Regions from separate parts of the Psychrobacter sp. PSi21 genome, predicted to be linked through region 2. Evidence: predicted binding sites of a transcription regulator. Region 2 holds the regulator's gene; the other holds the start of a gene.
What was found. The regulator PhoB, encoded in region 2, activates phosphate uptake and scavenging genes when phosphate is short. The targets are predictions, from matches to a motif close to TGTCATNAANCTGTCATAA.
Positions count from the first base shown of each region.

Region 1: the regulator PhoB is predicted to act here: its motif matches at 1,608-1,626, upstream of ACFI32_RS06150 (DNA translocase FtsK).

Region 1 is NZ_JBHNYR010000006.1:171,380-176,492, forward strand. Features, by position in the region: gene ACFI32_RS06150 (DNA translocase FtsK) at 1-1,556, opposite strand, end outside; gene trxB (thioredoxin-disulfide reductase) at 2,241-3,263, shown strand; gene aat (leucyl/phenylalanyl-tRNA--protein transferase) at 3,300-4,088, shown strand; gene ACFI32_RS06165 (MerR family transcriptional regulator) at 4,125-4,553, shown strand; gene rimI (ribosomal protein S18-alanine N-acetyltransferase) at 4,634-5,110, opposite strand.
Region 2 is NZ_JBHNYR010000013.1:66,077-71,189, forward strand. Features, by position in the region: gene ACFI32_RS10200 (M23 family metallopeptidase) at 1-511, shown strand, start outside; gene phoR (phosphate regulon sensor histidine kinase PhoR) at 567-1,952, opposite strand; gene phoB (phosphate regulon transcriptional regulator PhoB) at 1,962-2,669, opposite strand; gene dtd (D-aminoacyl-tRNA deacylase) at 2,770-3,222, opposite strand; gene asd (archaetidylserine decarboxylase) at 3,350-4,186, shown strand; gene ACFI32_RS10225 (DUF1287 domain-containing protein) at 4,244-4,855, opposite strand; gene ACFI32_RS10230 (HD domain-containing protein) at 4,926-5,113, opposite strand, start outside.

The sequences.
Region 1 (5,113 bases), on a different contig from region 2:
TTTGGATCGGTCGGCGGCGTATTGGTCGGCGTCATACTGGGCATGTCATCTGTAGGTGACTCAGCTACTTCAGGTATCTCAGGTGGCAAAGTAATGCGCCGTGCTGGGCGGGTACTGGCGACTGGTGTCTCTGCTCCCTCGGTTGCATCAACAGGCGCAGCATCAGACACTTTAGTGTCGTACGCTTCTATGTTGACACGTGATTTCTTTGCAACCGGTGACTGACGTTCGGTGTCGTCGGTGTCAATTATCGCTTCATCTGATGCGGTAGATACAGGCAGGATACTGTCAGCGGCATGCGCTTCGGCCACACTGTGATTTTCTGCCAGCCATGCGTCAGCCAGCTCGTTGATATCAGCACTACCTGCGACGTCCTGAGCTGCCTTGTTTTGAGCTACCTTGTCTTGACTTTCTGTATCGTAGACAGGCGTATCATTGGCATCATTATGACGAAGCACTTCATTGATAAAGTCGGTATTGGCCGCCTTGCTTGCAGCAGGTATGACTGGGGCTGGGCTATGCGTATCAGGATGGTGCTCGCTGGCCAGCAAATCATCAACAGTACTCGCATCATTCCATGCAAAGCTTGGCTCTACTTTTTGGACAGGCACTGGGGCAGGCTTGGCTACCGTGCTGGTGGTTTTTTGAGGGGTAACAGGTTCTGACGCTGCCATACTTTCAGCGGAATAACTGGCCGCTGCAGTGGCCTCTTCCTCAGCGGCAACGGTTGACTTGGTGCTCGCTTTCAAGCCTGATTTACTTAAAAAATCGGTCAAGGCATTACCAAAACGAGCACTGGTGTCCACAGTCGCGGCTGTTTCACCAGCAGGCTGTAGCGCTAATGGCAACTGTTGTTGGTCGCTATCAGGTTGATTTGATGGTGCTTTGCTGCCTTTTTTCTTCTTGGTGGCAGCTTTACTGCTTACCTCCTTCGCGGCTGGGGTATCGCCTTCATCGATATCATCATTAGATTGTAGCCCTGAACCCAGCCATGACAAATCAGTGATGCGGTCATAAAGCGCCAGCCAATGAATATTAAAGGCAAAGGTGGCGGTAATGATCACAAAAAACGTTAAAAACAGCACACTGCCCCACTGGGTCAACAACTGCGCCAACCGAACCTGTAGCTCAAGGCCAATAATACCGCCTGCAACCCCTTCAAGTGGCGTGGTCGCAGGGTCAGCGATGTGCTGCCATAACGCAGTCAGCTGCGCAAACAGCGCACTAGCGCTTAATATCAAAAACACATAAGCAATGAGTCGCAGCAGCCAAAAAGTCGGCTTGGTCTCCCACCAAATCAGTACCGACTCATAAACCAAGTAAACCAAAAGCCACCACGCGCCAAAGCCAAAAAAGCGATACAGCAAATCAGACAGCCACGCACCCATGGCTCCGCCCATATTGTTGATGGTAGTCATATCACTGCTGATGTGTGACCAGCTGGGATCATTACCCGTATAGGTCAGCAAAATGACAAACAGATAAACTGCCAGTATTACCCCAAGGACGGTAAAAATCCCTTTTTTCAAATATTCAATAAGCGGTGCTGATATCACGTAGAATCTGCCTTGTTATCCATACTAGATTGTCGTCCACGCATGACTAGCCCTAATCATGCTGACATAAAGTTATACAGCGAAGTGTTCATTATAAGGTATATAGCAGGCAACTTATGACGTAAAATACACACTCGGCGCTTCGCAAAAGCTGGTGATTATTGTCGATTAAGTCGTCTATTTTATCACCAGAATAACTTCCTATAATAACAAATACATAGGTCAGCTGGCGACTGTGTTTGCAATAAAGCGCGTAAGAAAATATAACGATGTGCGATAACTGAGTATCAAGTGTTAAATACCCCATCGCGGCGATGTTCAAGAGTCATTTAGGTTAAAAATGTGCCCGAATAAAGGGACTGTTGTGCAGCGACTTGACACTTTGCGCACCTGTGCCCCTCGTAACAATCGTATGCACTTTGATTGTCTTGATATCGGTGTTTATTTTAGCAAACTTGCGCTTTTAGCACTCAGCCCTTATGTTAGTATCACACTTCATAAATCCGTGCGCCATGACGGATGCTTTCATCTGATGATGCATGGCACTAATGACACCGCCAACGCGATAAGCGGTCAACATTTGATGTTTGTATGGGTGGTAATATTGGGTATATTTTCCCAAGCGCCTGTTTACCCCATACGCTACTTTTAATAACACATTATTTTTAATAATAAGGAACCACTATGGCAACTGATAACCTCAGTCCTCGTCACGAAAAACTGATTATTTTAGGCTCAGGGCCTGCAGGCTACGCCGCGGCGGTCTATGCTGCACGTGCCAACCTCAAGCCAGTCATGGTTACCGGCTTACAAGTCGGCGGTCAGCTGACCACCACCACTGAAGTGGACAACTGGCCTGGCGATGCACACGACCTGACTGGCCCTGCCCTCATGGATCGTATGAAAGCGCATGCCGAACGCTTTGGTACTGAGCTGGTTTATGACCATATCAATGACGTCGACTTGAGCAAACGTCCTTTTACCCTAACGGGCGATAATGGCAGCTACACTTGTGATGCGCTGATCATTTCAACAGGCGCTTCTGCCCAGTACTTAGGCCTTGAGTCTGAAGAAAAATTCAAAGGGCTTGGCGTCTCTGCTTGTGCCACTTGTGATGGCTTCTTTTATAAAGACCAAAAAGTAGCGGTCATCGGTGGTGGTAACACAGCGGTCGAAGAAGCGCTGTATTTGTCTAACATCGCCGCTGAGGTGACCTTGGTGCATCGCCGTGACAGCCTGCGCTCAGAAAAAATCTTGCAAGACAAGCTGTTCGAGAAAGCCAAAAACGGCAATGTCAAAATCGAATGGAACCATCAGGTCAAAGAAGTGGTCGGCGATGACATGGGCGTTAATGGCGTGGTCATCGAATCCACCACCGATGGCAGCACCAAAACGCTTGACGTGTTTGGCATGTTTGTTGCTATCGGTCACAAACCCAATACCGACCTATTCGCCGAGCAGTTGAATATGAAAGATGGCTACATTGTGGTCAACAGTGGCTTAAGTGGCAATGCCACCCAAACCAGCATTGAAGGCGTCTTTGCGGCAGGAGACGTGGCTGACCATGTCTACCGTCAAGCCATCACCTCTGCGGGTACTGGCTGTATGGCTGCCCTCGATGCCGAAAAATATCTTGATGCCCTTGGTGAGACCGTCGCCTCTGACCACACCTACGCTTCAACCTTGACTGCCGATCAAGAGGACTGAGTGGACGACTTTTCTGCTGACAACGACCCAGCGGCTATCGATACGTTTATCGGTAGCAGTGCGACGATCTCGCCTGACGCCTTAGCCCGCCTTGGACGTTATGACTTTCCTGCGCCTGCGGATATTGATCCTCAAGGCACAGGGCTGGTCGCTGTCGGTGGCGACTTAGCTATCGACACCCTGCTCTCAGCATACGCGCGCGGCTTGTTTCCATGGTTTAATGCCGATGAGCCCATCGCGTGGTGGTGCCCTGATCCGCGCTGCATCATGCTACCAGCCGACTATCAGCCAAGCAAATCGCTGCGCCGTCAAGCCAAAAACTCACGCTGGCAGCTGACACTCAATCAATCGTTTGATGCGGTGATTCATGCTTGTAGCTTGCCGCGTAGCGACAGCTTAGCTGATGGCGATCATACGTGGATTCATAACGAGATGATTGAGGCATATACTCAGCTGCATGCAGCTGGCTTTGCGCACAGTATTGAAGTTTGGGATGAGCAAGGCGCGCTGGTTGGCGGCTTGTATGGCCTAAAGATTGGCAACATTTACTTTGGCGAGTCCATGTTTCATCAGGCTACTAACGCATCAAAGCTTGCATTTTGGGGGCTAATGCGTTTGTGCGTACAAAGCGAAGTGGCACTGGTTGACTGCCAGTTACCCAATCCGCATTTGATGAGTTTGGGTGCGGTAACCATGCCGCGTGCTGAGTTTCTCACCCAGCTGACCCAGCTAATAAGCAGTCACTCTGTCAAATGGCATCCTACCTCTCACAGACCATTAGCAGTATCACTTCTTGATACAGTAGCGCCTTGGCAGCGCCTATGATGATGGTTCGCACAACTGACAAACAACGAGGCCTTTATGGCGCTTGATGATTCATTTTTATTAATTGGCGCGTTGGCAGCACAGGCCAACACGACCAAAGATACGGTGCGGCATTATGAGCAGCTAGGGCTGCTTAAGTCACGTAAGCGTCAGGCAGGCTCACGCTTATATACTGAGTTTCATCCTGAGTGTGTCGAGCGTATTGAATTGATCAAAAGCGCCCAAGCGATTGGCTTTACGCTCACTGAGATTAAAAATAGCTTAAATGATTATTACGATGGTCAGTTAGATATTGATTTACAGCTCATGTTGACTCAGCAAAAGCTGGCACAGGTCAAAAAGCAACAGTCCAACATCAACATGATGGTCGAGTTACTGAGTGAACGCATCGACATTCTTATGCAAATGCAGGCAGATAGTGATTATCAACCAGATATTGAAGTCTGCAAAAAAACCATACCCTGACAGTCAAAACGACAAGGCTATTTTATATCTTCTGGCCGCCCTCTTTTTTAGCCTACCCTATCAATCAGATTTTTGCACTGTTACCCAGTGTACTCATGCTGCATGATTAGCGCGTCAACTGCTGGCTGATGTGCTGATTGGTAATAACCTTTGCGCTTATGGATGATTCGAAACGCTTGCTGCTCATACAGTGCTATTGCGGCATGATTGTCCGCGCGCACCTCTAACAGCAAACTACTCACATTTTTCGCCTGTAGCGTATCATGTAGCGCTGCAAACAGTAGCGAGGCAATGCCTTGACGCTGATGAATCTGCGACGTCCCAATACGCAATATTTCGGCTTGATCAAAAATAACCTGATACAGACAGTAGCCCACCACCTCATCATTACTACCCGTCGCCACCGACAGCCATACACTGTCCTGCGCCATCATGTCTTCGATAACAGCAACAGACCACGCATCATTAGGCTGAACAGCAGACTCTATCTCGGCCGCCGCACGAACCATATCCGCGTGCGCGATCGCCGCTGCCGACAAAGTATCTATCTTAAACATATT
Region 2 (5,113 bases):
ACTGGCGCTGTTATTTGTAGTGGACAAGCTACTGCCCAGCATAAGTCAGCAAACCCAGTCCTTCGTGGTTGCAAAATGGCAACAGCTCAGCTTACTGCAACAGGAGCCACCAAGTGAAAACAGCTTGCCAAATCCGCTGATTGATCGACCGTTGACCGATACATGGGGCGCAGCACGTAGTGAAGGTCGCTCTCATGAGGGTATTGATATTTTTGCACCACGTGGCACACCGATCCAGAGCACCACACGCGGTGTGGTCAGAAAGGTGGGCAATGATCGTTTGGGCGGGCGCGTGGTCGTTGTTGTTGGGCCGGGCGGTGTGGGTCATTACTATGCGCATTTAGAAGATTATGCAGATATTAGCCCGAACGATTGGGTCAATGCGGGGGATGTCATTGGCTACGTTGGTGACAGTGGCAACGCCAAAGGCACACCGCCACATGTACATTACGGCATTTATATTAATGGTAGTGCTGTCAACCCTTATCCCCTACTAATAAAAAATGACTAGGCATCACCAGTTTGGACCAACCAAACCTAGCATGGTAACGGATCACTTAAATGACTTAGGAGGGCGGCTTGTGCTGCATGCTGGTTTGGCGCGTAGTATCCTTGATCGCAGGGGGCTTGTGCACACAAATACTATCCGCCGCAAACAAAATACTAAAGGTCGAGCCTTCGCCTTCAGTGGACTCGATATGTAGCGTGGCTTTGTGTTGATAGAGCACATGCTTGACAATGGCCAGACCCAACCCTGTACCACCTGTGGCGCGGCTGCGGCCACTATCAACACGGTAAAACCGCTCGGTCAAACGTGAGATATGCTGGGGTGCAATGCCAATGCCATCATCAGTGACTGAAAACTCGCAGCCATCGACGGTCGCATCCCAACTGATATGAATATGGCCGCCTTTGGGCGTGTATTTGATGGCATTGACCACCAAGTTGAGCAAGGCGCTGTTTAAATACAGCTCAGCGCCATAAAGATTGTCCTCAGTACCGATATCAAGGGTGATGTTGTGACCGTATTCTTTGTTATAAACGAGCGCGTCATCATACAGCTGGCTCAGCAGCTTATGCATGTCAATTTCAGTCAGCTCAGGCTTTTCTTCATTCTCTAGTCGTGACAACAGCAGCAAGTCATTCACAATGCTGTTCATCCGTGCCGTTTGCTGCGTCATCAGTGCCATGCCACGTTGCCACTGCGGGGCGATGTCTGGCTGGTCTGAAAAGGTTTCTAAATAGCCCATCAATACGGTCAGCGGGGTACGCAGCTCGTGCGAGACATTGGCAACGAAGTCGCGGCGCATTTGCTCTAAGTGCTGCAGGCGCGTCACATCATAGATGATCAGCAGCTTTTCACCACCAAAATGGGTCACTTCGCATTTAAGATAGCGGCCTGGTGTTTTCCATGAGACCAAATGAATACCATTGTTGGGCGCGGCGGTGGTTTGGTAATACTCGCGAAACTCAGGCACGGTAATGAGATTAAAGATACAGTTGCCCTGATCGCTGGACTCTAAAGACAATAGGTTTTCTGCGGCTTGGTTCCACCACTCCAGCCCATCGGTGTCATTTAACAAAATCACCGCGTCTTGTAGCGCCAATAGTGAGCTACGAATTTTTTTGACCAGTCCCATCATTTTTTGTTGGGTGATTTTTTCTTGCTGGCGGTTTTGGTAGAGCTGATGTGCCACCACGCTCAGGCCGCCGAGCATGTCAGGCGGTGAGGTATTGGTGGGTTTTTTGACCCATTCATCAAAGGTATGCAGCGCGTACATGCGCCAAAAAATATACAGCAGTAGCGCAATGATGATACTGATCAGTAGATATGATGTGTATAAACCCAGCGCCACGCCCACAGCCAGCGAAAACAGCAGCCAGCGCAGATCTGCCAGCAATAACGCGTAGCGGTGCGTTTGCTGTTGCTCGTCGTCTTTTGGCGTCATCATCAGTTGCTACTATGCCTCGCTTTCGCTCATATTCGAAAAGCGGTAGCCTGTGCCGCGTACCGTCTGGATCAGACCAGCACAGTCATAAGGCTGAAGCAATTTGCGCAAGCGGCGAATATGGACATCAATGGTGCGATCTTCAATATAGACATTACCGCCCCACACTTGATCGAGCAGCTGAGTGCGGGTATAAGCGCGGTCTGGGTGACTCATAAAAAACGCCAGCAAGCGGTACTCAGTTGGGCCGATATCGATCACTTTACCATCAGCACTGACACGCTGGCTTTTTGGGTCAAGGCTCAGGCGCGATACGGTGATCGGCTTGTCAGCTGAGAGCGCGCTACTGCGGCGCAGTACCGCTTTGATACGTGATACCAGCTCGCGGGTCGAAAAGGGCTTGGTAATATAGTCATCCGCGCCCGCGTCTAAGCCGTGCACTTTGTTGTTTTCCTCACCTTTGGCGGTGAGCATGATGACTGGTATCTCAGAGAGCAAGTCATCTTTTTTGAGCATACGGCAAAAATCGATGCCGCTTTTATCGCCGGGCAGCATCCAATCAAGCAAAATCAAGGCAGGACGATGATCCACCACTTGCTGATGCGCCTCAGAGATATCCGCCGCCTGCAAACAGACAAACCCTGCCATCTCTAGTGTCATCACAATCATCTCGCGAATTGCAGGTTCATCCTCAACGATTAAAATCTGCTCACTTTGCATACGGCTGCCTCATGGTTTGGGTATAAAAAACGATAAATACTCGCCACTATGCGCTTATTAAACGGCCTTTTTATGACGACTTGATGACAATTTGACGGTATCACACTTCTAACAAAAAATTCAGGGGGCCATCATTGGCACTCTCAACCAACATAGTAGCACCAAACTGTCCGCACGCCACCTGTGGGTACTGCGTTTTTGCATAGTCGGTCAGCGCGGCAAACAGCGCACGCGCTTTATCTGGTGCCATAGCCTCTTCAAAGTCAGGACGGCGGCCCTTGTTGGTCTTAGCCATCAAGGTGAACTGCGATACCAATAAAAGCCCGCCACCTGCTTGCTGTACGTTATAATCCAGTAGCCCTTTTTTGGCAGGATCATCATGGTTTTCAAAAATGCGGTAAGTGAGTATTTTGTCAATCAAACGCTTGGCGGCTGCAAGGTCATCATCATGCCCCAAACCAATATAAGCCAATACGCCGTGTTCAATCGCACCAACGACGTGTCCCTCGACCGTGACGCTGGCATGACTGACGCGCTGGATCAATGCTTTCATAAATTATCTCCTTAACAGATTGTGGTGGTACAGGCAGCCAACCCGCGTGATAATATAAACTTATCTGTACGTATTTTGATGCGCCGCCATCGGCGTTTATATTAACCTTTACTTTGGTAGCCTTGTTATGACCTTATTTACCACGATCCAGCAATTTGTACCACAGCAGCAGTTGAGCGAAGTGGCTGGGCGCTTGGCCGCCAGTCGCCATCCCTTAGTCAAACGTGCGTTTATCCGTAGTTTTGCCAAAGCCTATCATGTTAAATTAGATGAATATGAGCGTCAAAGCCTCAATGCGTATGACAGCTTTAATGACTTTTTTACCCGCGAGTTAAAAGACGATGCGCGTATCATCGACCCCACGCCAGATGGTATCGTCAGCCCAGCGGACGGCGTCATCTCTCAAATGGGTCAGATCGAAGATTACAAGCTGCTCCAAGCCAAAGACCGTTACTATGACATCGGCCAGCTACTGGCGGACAGTGATGATGGCAGCTACTTTGCCGATGGCAGCTTTGCTACGGTTTATCTTGCACCCAGCAATTATCACCGCGTCCACATGCCGTTTGCAGGTACGCTAACCAAAACGCGCTATGTGCCCGGCACGCTTTTTTCAGTCAATACCACCACCGCAGCCAACATCCCTGACTTGTTTGCGCGCAATGAGCGCTTGGTGTGTTTGTTTGACACCGCTTATGGCAAAGCGGCCGTGGTGATGGTCGGCGCGATGATCGTCGCTGGGATTGAGACCGTCGCGACGGGCAAGATCAGCCGCAGCCCCGACATCCAAGAAGCCACGCATGACATACTATTGGCACAAGGCGATGAGCTGGGACGCTTTTATTTGGGCTCAACAGCGATTGTGATATTACCAAAAGCCGCTGGGGCCATGTGGCAGGTCGATCTGGCACCAACCACCCCAGTACAAATGGGTCAACTGATGGGTATGACCAACCTCGTGTAACCCTCAAATGGCTCTCAGTAATGCACGCTCATCGGCGGCTGGTATGGCGCGGATTGATCATGATTGATACCGAAAATGAGTATGGATGGGGTACTTAAATAAGATATTGGTCTCTTGCGTACCACGGCCAATATTGTGGATGATCAGTGGCGTGCCATCATAGGCGCGCTTGTCTGAGACAATACCAACGTGCGGCAAGTTACTGTCAGGCAACCGCCATGTCACCACATCTCCTGCTTGAAAACTCTTTACATCTGTCGTTGATAACGACTGTCCATGACGGGCAAAAAATGTCTCAAGATTGGGCACGCGGCGATGGTCGATATTTTTATCGGTTGATTTTAGCCCCCAGATTTTGGGGTAAGCAGACCAGTTCTGTTTCATGTCGTGATTGACCAACTGCTGCAAGTCGATATTTTGTAAACGATAGGCACGAATGACCACATCCGTGCAGACCCCCGTCTCTATTGGCACGTCACCACGCGGGAAGTCCAGCTGACGATAAGAGGGATCATAACTGGTAGTAACACCGATTTGCTTTTTGGCATCTTGTGCCAATTTACCACCATTACCAATCGTCTCAGCCGCCTGCGTGAGCGGTGCCAAGCTGAGTAGAACCATCATGGCCACCGAGGTTGCCATGCCTTTACATAGGCGAGTTGCGCTCATAAAATCATCTCTTGAGTTCAAAAATAGTGACAAACAATGTCATGGCTTTGCTGGGTTAAACAGCATCGGCTTACGCATCGATCAGCCATCCTTGCTTGGTCGCATAGTCAATATTGTGTGATAGCCACTTATGAATGGGCGGAAAACTGTCGTGGATAAACGCATGAGCACCCTCGACCTGGCTATGCGTGACCCCAAGCTCACGCCACGTTTTGCCCTCGGTATTTAAGTTGAGTAAAAACGGCAATAAGCGATCCA